4 regions of the Shewanella sp. T24-MNA-CIBAN-0130 genome follow, and region 4 is predicted to be linked to each of the others. Evidence: predicted binding sites of a transcription regulator. Region 4 holds the regulator's gene; each other region holds the start of a gene.
What was found. Region 4 encodes sigma-54, which starts transcription at its own class of promoters, with help from an activator protein. Its sites were predicted from a motif close to GTTGGCACGNNNNTNGNNT; they were not measured.
Positions count from the first base shown of each region.

Region 1: the regulator sigma-54 is predicted to act here: its motif matches at 2,746-2,764, upstream of AAEZ02_RS11860 (nitric-oxide reductase large subunit).
Region 2: the regulator sigma-54 is predicted to act here: its motif matches at 1,485-1,503, upstream of AAEZ02_RS20120 (flagellar assembly protein FlgT).
Region 3: the regulator sigma-54 is predicted to act here: its motif matches at 3,017-3,035, upstream of flhA (flagellar biosynthesis protein FlhA).

Region 1 is NZ_JBEOPP010000026.1:23,036-27,293, forward strand. It holds gene norR (nitric oxide reductase transcriptional regulator NorR) at 1-267, opposite strand, end outside; gene AAEZ02_RS11860 (nitric-oxide reductase large subunit) at 413-2,701, opposite strand; gene slyA (transcriptional regulator SlyA) at 3,140-3,619, shown strand; gene AAEZ02_RS11870 (HlyD family secretion protein) at 3,621-4,258, shown strand, end outside.
Region 2 is NZ_JBEOPP010000079.1:6,574-10,831, forward strand. It holds gene AAEZ02_RS20110 (LPP20 family lipoprotein) at 152-598, opposite strand; gene AAEZ02_RS20115 (FlgO family outer membrane protein) at 595-1,305, opposite strand; gene AAEZ02_RS20120 (flagellar assembly protein FlgT) at 1,576-2,784, shown strand; tRNA gene AAEZ02_RS20125 (tRNA-Arg) at 3,004-3,079, shown strand; gene AAEZ02_RS20130 (hypothetical protein) at 3,292-4,200, shown strand.
Region 3 is NZ_JBEOPP010000065.1:6,492-10,749, reverse strand. It holds gene flhF (flagellar biosynthesis GTPase FlhF) at 1-820, opposite strand, end outside; gene flhA (flagellar biosynthesis protein FlhA) at 850-2,949, opposite strand; gene flhB (flagellar biosynthesis protein FlhB) at 3,084-4,217, opposite strand; gene fliR (flagellar biosynthetic protein FliR) at 4,227-4,258, opposite strand, start outside.
Region 4 is NZ_JBEOPP010000003.1:143,962-148,219, forward strand. It holds gene rapZ (RNase adapter RapZ) at 1-639, opposite strand, end outside; gene ptsN (PTS IIA-like nitrogen regulatory protein PtsN) at 636-1,079, opposite strand; gene hpf (ribosome hibernation promoting factor) at 1,082-1,369, opposite strand; gene AAEZ02_RS02420 (RNA polymerase factor sigma-54) at 1,395-2,879, opposite strand; gene lptB (LPS export ABC transporter ATP-binding protein) at 3,022-3,753, opposite strand; gene lptA (lipopolysaccharide transport periplasmic protein LptA) at 3,750-4,258, opposite strand, start outside.

The DNA of each region.
Region 1 (4,258 bases), on a different contig from region 4:
AGGAAATCTTACGATATCACCCGCTCTGGCAATGGCTTCAAGCCTTGGGTGTTCGTTTAAAATAAACCGCCGCCCCAGTACATCAGCACTGAGTCCATCAATCGCCAAAGGGGTAAATTGATGACCTTGAAATGATAATAGCGCCGCCGCATCGCAATCGAGGGTTTCTCTTACTGTGGTGACTAAACGTGAAAAACGATCGCGATTAGACAAGTTAGCGGTAATATCAAGTGCGATACGGGTTAAGTCTGCTTGACTCAATGCCATGTCAAACTCCAGTTAACTACAGGGTGATGTCATTATGACAAGTGTGAATATAACAACAAGGGTAAAGAGCATAATCTTGATACAAAAAGGGGCCTCGATGGCCCCTTATATGATATTTATCAAAACATGTTTATCAATGTATAGCTTAGCTATTGGTTAATACGGCAGCTTGGTTAGCTTTTGCCCCTTTGCTGACGATAGCTTTCTTGATAAGGTCATATAAGAACGCCGCCATCAATAACCCACCAATACTGAAGATAATATCACCAAACATTCGCATCCAGACGAGGTTTTCAACCAAGTCGCTATGGATCACCGCTGGTGAACGGGCATACCAGTAGCCGTGGTCAATAACCGCAAAAAATTGCACGATACCCACAGGCAGTAGCGACATAAATACCATTGCCGCTAAACCAATATTGAGCGTCCAGAATGCCCCTTTAAGGTATTTGTGGTTCCATTGCATATTGCCAGTTAATCCACGAAGACAGAATAGCATTAGCCCTATGCCTAGCATGCCATACACTCCCATAAACGCAGCGTGAGCATGAGTTGCAGTGGTGTTTAAGCCTTGAATAAAGTACAACGAAATAGGCGGATTGATTAAGAAACCTAATACCCCAGCGCCAATCAAGTTCCAAAATGAAGTGGCCACAAAGAACATAATCGCCCAGTGATAACGTTCCATCCAAGGACTTGCTTTACGTAAGCGATAGGTTTCCATGGCTTCAAAACCAATTAACGCTAGCGGCACGACTTCAAGCGCCGAGAAGATAGCACCCCATGCAATGACAGAAGTTTGGGTACCGGTAAAGTATAAGTGATGTAAAGTACCGATTAAGCCGCCGGTTAAAAACACTACCGTTGAGAACAATACTGCACCATTGGCGCTGCGGGCACGGATAAGACCTAAGCGAACTAACATAAGCGCAATGACAGAGGTGGCAAATGTTTCAAAGAAGCCTTCAACCCACAAGTGCACCACCCACCAACGCCAGTATTCAGCAATCGCTAGGTTTGAGTGTTTGCCCATAAACAGGCCGGCACCGTAAAATAAGCCAATCGCGACACAAGAGGCATACAGAACCCAAATCACCGGTTGCATGTCGTTGCTGACTTTTAAGGCTGGACGCATTGATGCGGTCACTAACGCTAACCAAATTAATAAGCCCGCCAGCAATAACACTTGCCAAACGCGACCTAAATCAATGTATTCATATCCTTGGTGACCGAATAGGAAGTTCATGTCCAGATCAAAGTATTGTTGTACGCCAAGCCATTCACCGGCCATAGAACCGAGTACGATAACAACTAATGCGCCCCACAGAATGTTTACTCCTAAGCGTTGATACTTAGGCTCGTATCCTGATAGTGCTGGCGCGATATACAGCCCTGTGCCTAACCAAGCTGTGGCAATCCAAAATACCGCTAGTTGAGTATGCCAAGTACGAGTGACCGAGTATGGGAGTATTTCTGATAATGGGAAACCATAAAACTCTTGGCCTTCAACTGCGTAATGCGCGGTAATACCGCCCACTAATATTTGCAGTAAAAACAGGCCAATAGCGGTTACAAAATACTTGCCGACGGCTTTTTGTGATGGCGTCGGTTTGGTAAAAAATAATGGATCATCTTTGGCCGCTTCCGGTAATGCTTCTTCTTTGCAGCAGGCATGGTGCCAAATCAACATGGCAATACCTAAGATCAATGTCACCAAACTTAATACTGACCAAACAATGTTATCTGAAGTCGGTATATTGCCGATTTGGGGATCATACGGCCAGTTATTGGTGTAAGTGTACTCATAGCCAGGACGTTCGGTTACTGCTGCCCATGCTCCCCAAAAGAGAAAACCGTTTAATAATTCACGATGCTCGGCATCAGTGATGGTCCCTTCTTTCATGGCATATTGTTCGCGCAGTGATGACAGTGCTGGGTCGTCACCAAAGAGTGATAAATAGTGTTGACTGACTTCATTTATCGCAGCAATACGCACATTTGATAATGCGACATATGTATTGCCATCAGCGCCTTCAATGACAGTATTATGACGAATATCATTTCTGAGGCCTTGTTCTAAACCTGCCTGCTGCTCAGAATCAAGTTCAGCAAAATCGCGATTATAACGATCAATTGCGGTGATTGATAACCAAGCTTGTGCTTCACGGTGTAACCAATCAGCAGTCCAATCTGGTGCTACATACGACCCATGTCCCCAGATCGATCCCAATTGATGACCGCCCATAGAACGCCACACAAGTTGACCTTGTTCAATATCATCTTTGGTAAATATGGGTTGGCCACTGGTGTCAGTAAAAGCCGTTGGAATAGGGGGTTTTTCTCGATATATGCCACTGCCTAAACTGAGTAATACAGTGAAGGAAGCAACGAGCACGATTAGCAGTGCAATGCCGGTGAGTTTGTTTTTGCTCATAAATCCTCTTAGCGCAAAGTCATTTTGATACAGATAGCATGTAATAGCATAAGTCGTGCCAACTATTTTTAGTTAATTAAAGTATTGATATATATGTATATTAATTTAATCCCAATTGAATTAAATTGTCATTTAGACATTGTTTAATAATTGTAAATACGACACCGTTGTCATATTTACAATTATTAAATGTGATCATGGTCACCTTGTTTTATTACAAAGGGAGAATGGGTTGAACATGTCGAGTATGAATAGATAAAGCCGATGATAGGCATTTTAGGTCAGACTAATATTCAGTTGATTAATATTTTAAAGTCTATATATCAAGTATTTAGTTAATTTATTAAGCTTTTTTAACTTCAAGTAAGCAATTGAGCTATTTACTTAGCATGCTAACTAGTTATAATGCTTAGCAAGCTAACTAAATGGCAAGTTAATATGTATAACGAATTAGAACGACTAAAAGAGCTGCATCTTGCGGAGCAACTAGGAAGATTGCATCGATTATGGCGCACAGCCGCAGATGTTGAATTAATTCCACTAGGGTTAACTCATCCTCGTTGGACTGCATTATGGAAACTATTACGTTTGGGTGACGATGTGAGTCAAAAAGTGCTAGCCGATGCGTTAGAAATAGAGCTGCCATCGTTAATGCGTACCTTGGGTCAATTAGAAGCGCAAGGCTATATTAAAAGGCGTTGTTGCGAAAACGATAAGCGCGCTCGAATAGTGAGTTTGACACCGCAGGGGATCGACATTCTTAAACAAATAGAAACACGGATTATGCAAATTCGTGCTGAATTACTCAATGGCATTAGCAGTCAAGAATTAAGTGAGTTTGAACGTGTGATCAGTCTGATTAGTGATAATGCCATGGCTAAACTTGATCCGTCTGCCGACCCTTTTGGTGAGAAATAACATGACTCCAGATCAACAATTTGCCCGCCTCGTTAAGATAGCCATTTTGATGTTTGTTATGGTCTTCGGCTACTTTATGTTTGCTGATGCCGTTATCCCTTTAACCCCTCAAGCGATGGCGACCAGAATAGTGACAAAAGTCACCCCCCAAGTCAGTGGGAAAATAGCGACTATTGCCGTAGCCAATAATCAAGTGGTAAAAAAAGGCGATGTGTTATTTAAGATTGACTCAGTTCCTTACGAGCTTGCCGAAGAACAAGCACAGTTAGCACTGGAACAAGCAAAACAAGATAACGCTGAACTTGATGCTGCCTTATTAGCGGCCAAAGCAGATGTGCAAGCCAATAGATCCAATGCCAAACAAAAGCGCAGTGAGGCGAAGAGAATTGACTCTTTATTTTTGACTCACGGAGTGTCTCAACAACTTAACGATCAGACTGGCAGTGATGCGACGACTGCAGAGGCCAACTTACAGGCCTCCAATGCGCGCTTAGCAAAACTAAAAGTCAGTCGTGGTCGTTATGGTGATGGAAACTTAAAAGTTCGCCAAGCACAGAATCGCTTAGAGCAAGCTGAGTTGAATCTGTCATATACTCAAATTCGAGCCGATCAAAATGGTATCGTGACTAATTTACAGCT
Region 2 (4,258 bases), on a different contig from region 4:
ACGAGCCTCTAATCAACAATCACTAATCACCTGTTACCTATCATCACTAATAACGCTTAATGCTTAACGCTTAATGCTTATGGCTAAAGTCTAAAGTCCAAAGTCCAAAGTCCAAAGTCTAAATCTTGGATCTTAAGCTTGAAGCAGAACCTTAAAAGTAAGTCACATTTTTCAAGCGTGTAGGGCGATTTTGTTGCGCGTACAATTGCCATACTTGTTTAAAATCCAGTTCTAGTTCAGTGACATAAAATTCACCTGCAGGGTAGGTCTTTACCACCTTTGCGCCGCGGATAATGCCGCTAACACTGGACTTAACCTTGTCATCAGTTAATAACCACTCACTAACGTTACTGCTAGCAGATACTTGTTGGCCATAAACTTGTTCCGCTAACTCGCGGTAGGCGGCAATTTTTGATGCCTGCATCGCCATTAAAATACGGTGTGATGGCTCCTTGCTGGGCTGCGTTGCTAGTGGTGCATACCCAATAGCGGTTAAGGTTGGAAACGCAGCCGGCGCTTGGTTTTCCAACTGAACATTTTTACCATGGCTCATACAGCCCGTTAGCAGCAATAACATAACTAACATTATAGATTTCATTGCTTATCTCCTAATACGGTGTAACGACTGTCGCCTCGTTTTTGGTGGCGATACAGCAAACCATCGCGCGACTCGATTATTTCAGAAGGCTGCAAATAACCTGACAAGCTCGATGCCGTCACAAATGACTGCACCGCAGAAAGGACCCTATTATTGGTTATATTTACCACTCGGGCGTTAAATACAATCCCTTCAGGTGTTAGGGTCATGGTTGACACTAATACGTGTGACACGGGCAAATCTGTTCGCAATAGCTCCCAATTTCGGCTCAGCATAAACTCGCCTTGTTCGGTTGCGCGTAAATTAGTCGCCACGTTTAAATCGACTAAATTAAATTCATGAGCGTGAAACGCTGTGAGTAATCCTTGCTGTAACTGTAATGCTAACTCATTGGTTACATTTAAATCGCTGGTCATTACCGGCGTGGTAATTAACAGTGGTTGATCAGGGCGTAATACGTCATTTTGTAACACTAATTCGTTGACGAGTTTTTCTGCCCATACATTCACCTGGCCTTTAGGTGATAATCCTGCGGCTTGAATATCATAAGTGAGCTTATCCCGATAAACCTCATCTTCATCGGCCACTTTGATATAGCTACCATTGTTACTAAAGGCAAGGTTACTGGCAGCATTAGGCGTTTGGGTGCATGCCGCTAACGACAACGACGCCAGCATGACTGTGGGGATAAAAAGCCTGTTAATCATAATAATTCCTCTAACAAATCATGCTGCAAGTCTTAATATAAATGAGTCATTTAATCGCCTTTGTCATCGATAACTAAGGTCAATTGTTTACTCTTTATTATTTGTACCCTTATATCGGCAAATGCGCTAAAAGCTTTACTGTAATTGAACAACATCGAGAATACCCACCAATATAGGTAATCGGCATAATTCTTGCTTTAAATAAACATAGAGTAAGCTTAATTTACACAATTGTGCAAAATTGACGATTTTTTGACATTAGGACATTGTATGTTGATCCGACACCGCCCTGTTAACCGAACTAAAAGCTTCAGCCATCTTGCTGCAATAGCCATGCTATGGGTGAGTGCCTTGTGTGTTTCTCCGTCGGTATTGGCAGAGCAAATGGAAGTTACCGGTAAGGCTAAAATCGTTAATGGCGATATTGATAAAGCTCGCGAAGAGGCCATCAGTCAGGCATTAAACTATGCCAGTTTAAAAGCCGGGGTTAACTTTTCCAGCGAACAACAAATCAATCAAGGGCGACTCACTCAAGATAGCTTTCAAATTCAGCGTATGGGATCGGCTAATAACGTTGAATTAATGAGTGAAATGATCAGTGAACACATGATTACAGTGGTTTTACAGCTTGATCTAAGTGAACAAGCATTCGATGGACAATGTAAAAGCCAATCCCTCAAAGCCGCCATTATGTTGCCGCAATCCTATTTACAAGAGCGCGAACAGCTACGTTATGGGCAATTAGCACACTTTGAACAACGGATCACCGAACAATTAGGCAAGGTTATCAACGCGCAATCGCGATACAGTTTTGTACGATTACATGCCGATGAAAAAATTGATAACACCAATCAGTTGGTTAACTTTAAAGGTTATCGCATACCCAGTTGGTTAGGCGAAATCACCGACAGCCAATATGTGCTGCAACCCGAAATTATTGATATCTCCACCGAGCCTGTGCAAAGCAGTTATATGGGGTTGATCGATGATGATCCGCAAAGGCAATTTATTTTTAAATTAACCCTTTACCATGGCATCAGTGGTGAAAAGGTATGGACAGAATCTTTCGCAACATCAGCACCTTGGGAATTTGAAAGACAAGAAACGGTATCACCTGCTAACCAACGTTTTTGGCGTTCATCTTATGGTCAGGCTATCAGTGATATTTTTCAACAAAGCGTGATATCACTGGATAAACAATTAAACTGTCGGCCATTATTAGGCCAAATTGTCGCCAGGCAAGGGGACCGCATTATCATTAATTTAGGTCGAAAAAACGGCGTTAAAATGGGTGATAAATTCCAAATCGTACTGCAAAAAAATATCCCAGATAGATTTAACTCCATGCGCGCCATCGCCACTAAAAGTCGTGCCACTGTGGTCATCGAACAAGTCACCGAAGACAGTTCAACGGCAATGCTTGAGGGCATAGACAGTGCAGATAACATTCAACTGAATGACATTGCCATTAAGAATTAGGCCAATAAGCATTAAAGTCTAAGAGAAGTGACTTTTAACAAAGAGACTTTTAATAAATAGAGAGTTAAGACATAGCTCGTTAATAAATAGCTCGTTAACAAATAGATGCTGAATAAATAGACCAGAACAAAAGGGATGGTTAAGAATTAGTTGGTTATTAATCAAGCAATTAAATTTAAAAGGTTTAATTCGACTCTAAACTCCGTATAATAACTTAGTCTCTCTATAGCTCAACAGGATAGAGCAGCCGCCTCCTAAGCGGCCGATCGGGGTTCGAGTCCCTGTGGGGAGACCAATTAGAGCTATTTGTGCTTTAAATTCAATAGGTTACAGATTTTCTAAAATCCTGTGCCGCCCCTGTGCCACCACAGGAATGTGCTTTTTTAGCACTTTTTGTTATAACCATTTCGAATAATGTCCATTTCACTCAGTTAACCTCAGTTGTAGACTTTTCGCTCTATTTATAATAGATTTCCCTATTTATAGATTAAATAGAAGTCGTCTGTAATGAGCCAAGAAAATCCATCTTTTCCCCTACCAATAGACAGACACTCTTTAGTCGAGATGCTGACAAGCTCTTCGTCTAACGACTTTGCAGCAGATCTTGAACAAGACAGTTTACCTATAGAGCTTGAAACAATAGTCACTTCTCTTATGGATTTTATAAATGCTGTCAAGGCATACGACTCTATAGCACCCAAAAACGCAACAGAAGATGAAATAATTAAGGCATTTGCTAAAGACCCTAATGGGTTAACTGTTTTAGATGTTATCCAAAAAGTTGGGTGTAATTTATGGAGTAGTTTAATTAAGTTTTTTCTTATTTTATTGGGAGATGTTAATCAACCAGAAAAAGCAAAAATGGTGACTAATGCTAATTCACTAAAAGAAATTGCTAACATTTTTATCCCTAATGCTAATGAATTAATTACTCCAAATTTTATAGCCATTAAATCAAAACTCTTAGGTAAACTGCCAACTGAGTTAACTGAAAATCTTTTTGGTATTTTCAAAAGTATTCTAGCTTGTCAACTAGCTGGTTTACCTGACCAAGCCAATATTTTTGCAGATAATCTAATTAAAGAACTGATAACACATCAAGAATCTAAAATGGTTTCTATGAGGGAAAAAGTTCTGAAAGCTATAGGCCATATTGAAGCCTCTTCAACAGCTGGTAAGTCAGGTAGAAACAAGCGATTTGAAAAGTCAGACAAAGTTAAAGCCTTCGCAATTAAGCTGTACCTTGAAGGTGACTTCAAAAACCCACATCAAGCCTCGCAAATAACCGTTTCTCGTATTGCTGAGTACGGCGAATCTATCGGATACCGTTTTACAAGTGATTATCAAGCACCAAGAACCATCGAAACGTGGATTAGAAAATATGAGAAAACGGCACGATTAGCCGTGTCTAACTAAAACCGATAATTTACTCATCTTTCTAATCCACATTTCAACTTAAATGAATTAAAAGCCT
Region 3 (4,258 bases), on a different contig from region 4:
GTCCATGATGGGCGGCAAATCGGGCGGCAATTTTAGCTAAAGAAGTCGTTTTACCAACACCCGTAGGACCCACAAATGCCACAACACCACCCCGTTTGACAATATCATCGCCTTGGTTGTCGAGTAAGTTGGCTAAACTTTGCGGTAATGCGCGCACTAAATCTGCTGGGGTGTAATGTTGGCTTAATCCCGCTAGTTTAGCAGCTACTGCCGGAGAAAACTCTGCGGCAATCAATTTACTTTCAAGCATTGCTCCCACAGGATCGGTGCGCTTTTTTTGGTCTTTCATTAACGATGAAACTTGATGAGTTAATAAGCTACGTAATGAAGCCATTTCTTCACGCAGATCATCCATATCGCCTGAGTGGTTTTTATTATTTTTTGTTGGTTTGTCAGAGACGGATTGCGGTGGCAAGTTCGACGCGGGTTTAGCCGACTTTGCACCTTGTAATTGGCGAGCCCATTCAGGTAACTCTGGCTCGTCTTGTTGCACGGACATTTGTTGTGTCATGCGATTGTGTTGTTTTTCAAGTAATGCCTGTAACGAATCTGCTGCCGCAGGAGGATTGACCTTCGATTGGGCTTTTATGGCAGGTTTAGCGCCTAAAGACACCTTGTCTTCGCTCACATCCATAAAACCCGTGGTCGGCGCTTGTGAAGCGATAGCGGCTTTAGGTTCGTCATAATCTACAGCAGCGACAATCTCGATTCCGCCAGTGACTTTTTTATTCGACATAATGACAGCGTCAGAACCCAACATTTCTTTTACTTGAGCCAATGCCGCGCGCATATCTTTGGCAAAAAATCGTTTAATTTTCACTTATGCACCTCTATAAACTGACGTTATCACTATTGGCCTACAGCAGAAACAATTCTAATTTGTTTCTCGTCCGGTATTTCTTGGTAAGAAATCACGCGTAAATTGGGAATAGTGTATTTAACAAATCGTGACAGCGTTGACCTGAGCATGCCAGATGTCAATAAAATGGCTGGTTGTCCTACCATTTCTTGCTTCTGTGCAGCGTCTAATAATGACTGTTGCATACGCTCTGCAAGACCCGGTTCAATATTAGGACCTTCACCGCCGGTCGCCTGCATAGACTTATGCAACATCTGTTCCAACTCTGGCGCCAATGTAATGACGGGGATTTCAAGTTCTGGTCCAGAGATTTCTTGCACTATCATACGTTTTAGCGCAATCCGCACTGCTGCGGTTAATACTTCGGTGTCATTACTCTTGGTGCCGTATTCTAACAAGGTTTGCACTATGGTGCGTAAATCACGTACCGATACCCCTTCATTGAGTAGGTTTTGCATCACTTTAACCACAGATCCCAGCGGCATAATATCGGGAACAAAACCATCGACTAATTTAGGTGAGTTTTTGCCCAACATGTCTATTAACTGCTGCACTTCTTCATAACCTAACAGCTTGGCCGCATTATTACTGAGTAATTGGCTGATATGTGTCGCCACAACCGTTGCGGTATCGACGACGGTATAGCCTAATGTTTGTGCCTGTTCACGTTGCTCTGGGGCTATCCATACCGCCTCTAAACCAAAAGCGGGGTCGTGAGTTTCAATGCCATCAAGCTTACCGTAAACTTGGCCTGGATTAATCGCTAACTCGCAATCATGTCTCACTTCTGCCTCACCGACCACCACGCCCATTAACGAAATGCGATACGCATTAGGGGATAAATCCAAATTGTCACGAATATGCACCGCTGGCACTAAAAAACCTAACTCTTGTGACAATTTCTTACGTACGCCTTTGATCCTGCCTAATAATTCACCACCTTGAGACTTGTCGACTAATGGAATTAGGCGATAACCAACCTCAAGCCCTATGGTATCAACATGGCGTACATCGTCCCAACTTAACTCTTTAGGTTCTTTATTCTTAGTCTCAACCGGCCCTTTTGTGGCTAAGGTAAGTGCAGCTTGTTTATTGTCAACATTACGCTTGTAAACAAAGTACGCGGCAGCTGCGGTAATGGCTGCGAAAGTCAAAAACGCAAAATGAGGCATACCTGGCACAACACCCATGACAAATAATAATCCAGCAGCAATGGCTAATGATTTATGACTGTCAAACATCTGACTGAACATCATTTGGCCCATATCGCCTGACTCGTTTTGACGAGTCACCAATAAAGCCGCGGCAATGGATAATAATAAACCGGGGATCTGCGCGACTAAACCATCACCAATGGTTAATAACGTATAAATTTCTACGGCGCTAGAAAAATCGAGATCGTGCTGCACAATACCAATAATAAAGCCACCTAAGATATTGATGACTAAGATCATAATACCGGCGATAGCATCACCTTTTACAAATTTTGACGCCCCGTCCATCGCACCATAAAAGTCAGCTTCTCGGGTCACTTCTTCACGGCGAATACCGGCTTGTTCTTGGGTCAGCGTACCGGCATTTAAATCGGCATCAATGGCCATTTGCTTACCTGGCATGGCATCTAAGGTAAAGCGAGCGCTTACCTCAGAAATACGCCCCGCACCTTTGGTCACTACCGCAAAGTTAATGATGATCAAGATAAGGAATACCACTAAACCGACAGCATAGTTACCCCCAATCACCACTGAGCCGAACGCTTCGATCACTTTACCAGCGGCATCACCACCATTATGGCCTTCGAGCAATACAATCCGGGTAGAGGCAACGTTAAGGGCAAGCCTTAATAACGTAGCCACCAGTAATACGGTAGGAAATGCAGCAAAATCAAGAGGTCTATCCGTATAAATGGCAACGAGTAGTACGACTAAAGCTAAAGCAATATTGAATGAAAATAGGATGTCGAGCAAAAAAGCTGGAATGGGCAACACCACCATTCCAAGCGCCGCGAGCACGATTAAAGGCGTACCAATGCCCTTAAATGTCGACGGTCTTATTTGTTTAAATTGCCCGAAAGCGGCTTTTGCATCCATTGAGGTCAACCCTTCATGTAGTCTATTGCGAAATAATGTACTGTTATTTGACGCTAATAGACTAACGAAGCAAAAACTAAGCCAAAACTAAGACAGAGGGAGTCATTTAACGACATAAGCGAATTGAGTGGCGATTAATGCTTCAAATCATCAGGAATGGGCTGACTAAGTGGGATAGCTTTAGGACGACGACCTTTACCTTTTTGATATTGCCTAAGCTGAAATACATAGGCAAGTACTTGTGCGACCGCGGTAAATAAGCCTTCTGGCACTTGTTGATCAATCTTAGTGGTGTGGTAAATAGCACGAGCTAATGGCGGGGCCGATACAATAGCAACATTATGTTCGCGAGCAATTTCACGTATTCTAAAGGCAACGTCATCGACACCTTTGGCGATTAAAAATGGCGCAGAAGAGCGACTTACATCGTATTTTACCGCCACAGCATAATGCTCTGGGTTAACCACAATCACATCAGCGTTAGGCACTTCGGTCATCATACGCCGTTGCGCCATCTCCTGCTGCATTTGTCTAATTTTGCCTTTAACTTCAGGCTTACCTTCAGAATCTTTATACTCATCTTTAATTTCTTGCTTGGTCATTTTTAATTGTTTCTTGTGATTCCAAATTTGAAATGGCACATCAATAATAACAATCAATAACATCGAACTGCACAGTACGATAAACATCCAAATGAGCAACTCTAAAGAATGATAGACATTGCCAGGTAAGTGATCGCTAGACAGGGTCAAAATATCAATGAAATAAAATCTTAGTAGGAAGTAAGCGGATAATGCCACCACCGCAAATTTAGCAATACCTTTAGTCAGTTCAACCAATGCTTGGGTACCAAACATACGCTTAAAACCGTTCATGGGGTTTAACTTACTGCCTTTAGGCATAAAGGCTTTGACTGAAAAAGAGATCCCACCTAAAACAATATTGCCCAAAAAAGCCACAAATGCCAGTAAAGCAATAAAGCTAATTAACGGCCCAGCAAGCTCGTTCCCCACTACGCCCCATACACGAAACATGGAGTTGGTATCAAAAATTTGGTCGCGTTCCATGGTAAATAGTTGTTTCATTATGGTATGGATACCTTTGGCAATAGCCGGTCCTGTCATCGAAAATCCAACCGATGCGGCCAATAATACTGCTGCGGTACCTAATTCTTTAGAACGGGCGACTTGGCCTTTTTCACGGGCTTGTTCAAGTCGCTTCTCGGTGGGTTCTTCATCGCGTTCTTGACTACTGTCATTTTCTGCCATCTGTGCCCCCTAAAATACCACTGAGCCATCACGTTGACATT
Region 4 (4,258 bases):
TGGCTGACGCCCTAAAAATTCTTGTACGGGTTCGTCTAATCCTGTCAATGGGCGCAATTCTATTTCCCAGTGTGGATTGGGCAAAAAGCGTACATCAAACATAAAATCCGCTTCAGTCGGCATGCCGTGCTTAAAGCCAAAAGACTCAAAGTTAATGACCAATTCTTTATCGACACTGCCTAGTAGTATTTGCCTAACTTGGTCGCTTAACTCGTAGATATTTAGCGCCGAAGTGTCAATGTAATGGTCAACAATTTTTGCGGTAGGCTCAAGTAAACGGCCTTCTAATTTGATCGCTTCTTGCAGTGAAATATGATTTTTAGATAACGGGTGCAATCGGCGTGTTTCGCTGTAGCGTTTAAGTAACACTTTATCATTGGAATTTAGAAAGAAGCTGATAATTTCAGTGTCATGTTCAAGTAGGGCTAATTGGTCTTGAAGCACTTTGCCTTGTTCAGCAATGTTGCGGACATCAACACTAATCGCAACTAAATCATTACTGCCCTTGAGCTGAGCGAGTAATGTGCCAATGAGGGGTAGAGGCAAATTATCGACACAATAATATCCTAGGTCTTCTAATACTCTTAAGGCAACGGATTTCCCTGAACCTGAACGTCCCGATACTATGACAAGTTTCATGCAGTTATAACCCGATAAAGTTCTGTTGCGTTGTGGCTTTTGCGAAGCTGTTTCAATATTTGCTTATCGCTGAGCTTTTTAGCCATACTCGATAACGTGCCTAAATGTTGTTGGCACTGGTCTGCAGGTACTAACAAAGCAAATAAAATATCCACGGGCTGCTTATCAATTGCATCAAAGGCAATGGCTTCTTCACATTTAACAAATATCGCGATGGGGTGATCGATGGTCGTTAATCGACCATGAGGTATCGCAATGCCATTTCCTATACCTGTGCTACCCATTTTTTCTCTCGCTAATAGGCTTTCAAAAACCTCTTGCGAAGACAGGGTTGGATACTGGGCAGCGACTAAATTGCTGATGAGTTCCAGTACTTTTTTCTTACTGCCCGGTGTGGCACAGGTAGTGCATTCCGGCTGCAGAATGGTACAAAGTTCCATCGTTAGTGTTTTGTATACTTCTCTTTGTGTTTAATTACCTGACGGTCGAGTTTATCGATCAGGGCGTCTATTGCAGCATACATATCAGTATTTTCTGACATAGCAAAAATCTCTGCGCCATTAACGTGGATTTTGGCTTCTGCTTTTTGTTGTAATTTGTCTACATGGAGTACAACGTGTACATTATGGATCTGATCGAAGTGTCGTTCAAGCTTTGAAAATTTACCATTAACATACTCACGTAAAGATTCAGTTATTTCGACATGACGTCCAGTCAGATTTATATCCATAGAAAATCCTCCACAACCTTGTAGGTTATAAACTCTTACGTTGGTTTGAGGGCGGGATTAGCATTGCTTCTCGGTATTTTGCAATCGTACGACGAGCAACGTTTATGCCTTGTTCTGCCAGAAGTTGAGCCATTTTACTGTCACTCAATGGTTTTTTCTGGTTTTCTGCGGCAACCAGCTTTTTGATAAAAGCACGAATTGCTGTTGATGAGCATTCCCCGCCATCGTCAGTGCTGACATGGCTAGAGAAGAAGTACTTTAGTTCAAATAGTCCACGTGGGGTGTGCATATATTTTTGTGTGGTGACTCGTGAAATTGTCGATTCATGCATTTCTACTGCTTCAGCAATATCATTTAGCACCATAGGTTTCATGGCTTCTTCACCGTATTCAAAGAAGCCTTGCTGAAATTGCACAATGCAATTTGCCACTTTGAGTAGAGTATCATTGCGGCTTTCGATACTTTTAATAAACCATTTAGCCTCTTGCAAATGGCCTCGAATAAATTGACTGTCAGACTGATTTTTACTGCTTCTAGCCATGGCGGCGTATTGCTGATTAACGCCAATTTTGGGCATATTGTCTGGGTTTAACTCTACAACCCAACGGCCATTTTTCTTTAGTACCGTGACATCGGGAATAACGAATTCGTCATCGGTGGCGGTGATCAATAAGCCTGGACGAGGATTGAGTGATTGGATTAGGGTGATGGCGTCACGTAACTCATTTTCTTTTAGCTTAGTTTTGCGCATCAATAATCTAAAATCACGCCCAGCAATTAAGGTTAAATAGTCTTTGATTAGCAAACGGGCATTATCGATATGGGGTGTGGTGTTAGAGAATTGCGCTAATTGGATCAATAAACATTCACTTAAATCACGTGCAGCAACACCAACGGGATCAAAGTGTTGAATTCGTTTTAATACAGCTTCAACTTCATCTAACTCAACATTTTCGTCACCCATGGCTTCGAGAATATCGTCGGTACTTTGGGTTAAATAACCGCGTTCATCCACGGCGTCGATGATCGCTGTGGCAATGGCAAGATCGGTCTCTGAAAATGGAGTGAGATTTTTCTGCCATTCTAAATGTTCATACAGACCTTCGGTGGTTTCACCTTGAAACGGCATGTCATCATCGCGCATGCTAGCACTACCTGAACCTGACATCGGCGAGGCGGTGTACACTTCATCCCATGTAGTATCCATGGCTAAATCATCCATGGTTTCTTTGGTCATAGATTCTGCTGTGTCGACTGTTGAGGTGTCTTTTTCAATATTGACAATGCTGTTGTCACTGAAGTCTGTATCAGCTTGGTCGCGATTTTCTTTTACGGGGTCTTTTGCTTCAGAAAACTCATCTTCTATTTCAAGTAATGGATTTGAATCCAATGCTTGTTGGATTTCTTGCTGTAGCTCCAATGACGATAATTGCAGTAAGCGAATGGCTTGCTGCAATTGTGGGGTCATGGTTAAGTGTTGACCCATTTTAAGTTGGAGTGACGCTTTCATTTACCGCTTATCCCTAGATGATTTCCATAAAAGTGACAATTTATAAAACTGTAATGGATTGTCACGTACATCAATGATGTTTAACGCTGTTTAGATATCGTTCAATCAAATGAGTTAGATAGACTAAAGGCCCGTAAAGTAACTATAGCTTGAATTGTTCACCTAAGTACACCGCCCGAACTTGTTGATTGCTCAATACCTCATCAGGTGTGCCTTCGGCAATTAAATTACCTTGGCTGACGATATAAGCTCGCTCACAGACATCTAACGTTTCACGTACGTTATGGTCGGTAATTAATACTCCTAGACCTCGGCTTTTAAGTTGTTGAATGATTTTTTTTATGTCGATGACAGAAATCGGATCAACACCAGCAAAGGGCTCATCGAGTAGAATAAATTTTGGATTGGCGGCTAAAGCGCGCGCAATTTCAACACGACGACGTTCACCACCCGATAACGACATGCCTAGGCTGTCTCGAATATGGGTAATATGGAACTCTTCTAATAGATGCTCAAGCTGTTCAATACGTTGGTTTGTACTGAGTTCTTTGCGGGTTTGCAACACGGCCATAATGTTGTCATACACTGTGAGTTTACGGAAAATACTGGCTTCTTGTGGTAAGTAACCAATGCCTTTGCGAGCTCGCAGATGCATTGGATCGTCAGTGAGATCGTCATCATCAATTAAAATTCGACCCTTATCACTTTTCACTAGGCCGACAACCATATAAAAGGTGGTTGTTTTACCTGCACCATTGGGGCCTAAAAGCCCAACAATTTGGCCTGTTTTAACCGTTAAACTGACATCTTTAACAACTTGACGATCTTTATAGCTTTTAGCCAGATTTTCAGCGGTTAAGGTTATTTGGGTCATGGTTTGATCTGCTTTTTAACTGGGATTTCAGGGAGTTTTTGCTTTGGCGCAGACTCGTCTTGGAAATTCTCAGGTTGAATAATGGTGATAACCCGATCTTGCCCTGTGCCCGAACTTTCAGCAATAAGCTCTTGCGCATTGATGTTGTACTTAATTCGATTACCGGTCACTTGGCTACCCGATTGATTAAGTTTGGCATTACCTGTCAATGTTAGCGTGGTAGTCGCAAGGTCATAGGATATTTCGTCGGCACTGGCAGTACCAATTTGACCGTCATCTAATTCTTGTGAAAACGTCGCGGGTTTGCCAGTGGCGATAAGTTTCTTACTGGTGCTGTTTTCGGGGGTAAACGCCCGTAATTCATCAGCATTGATATTAATACTGCCTTGGACAATCTTAACCGGACCATTAAAAATGATTTGGTTATTTTTTATGTCAGCAAATTGGCTAACCGCAACAATTTTTAATTCTTGTTTCAGATCACCTTGTTTCGCCATAGCAGGCA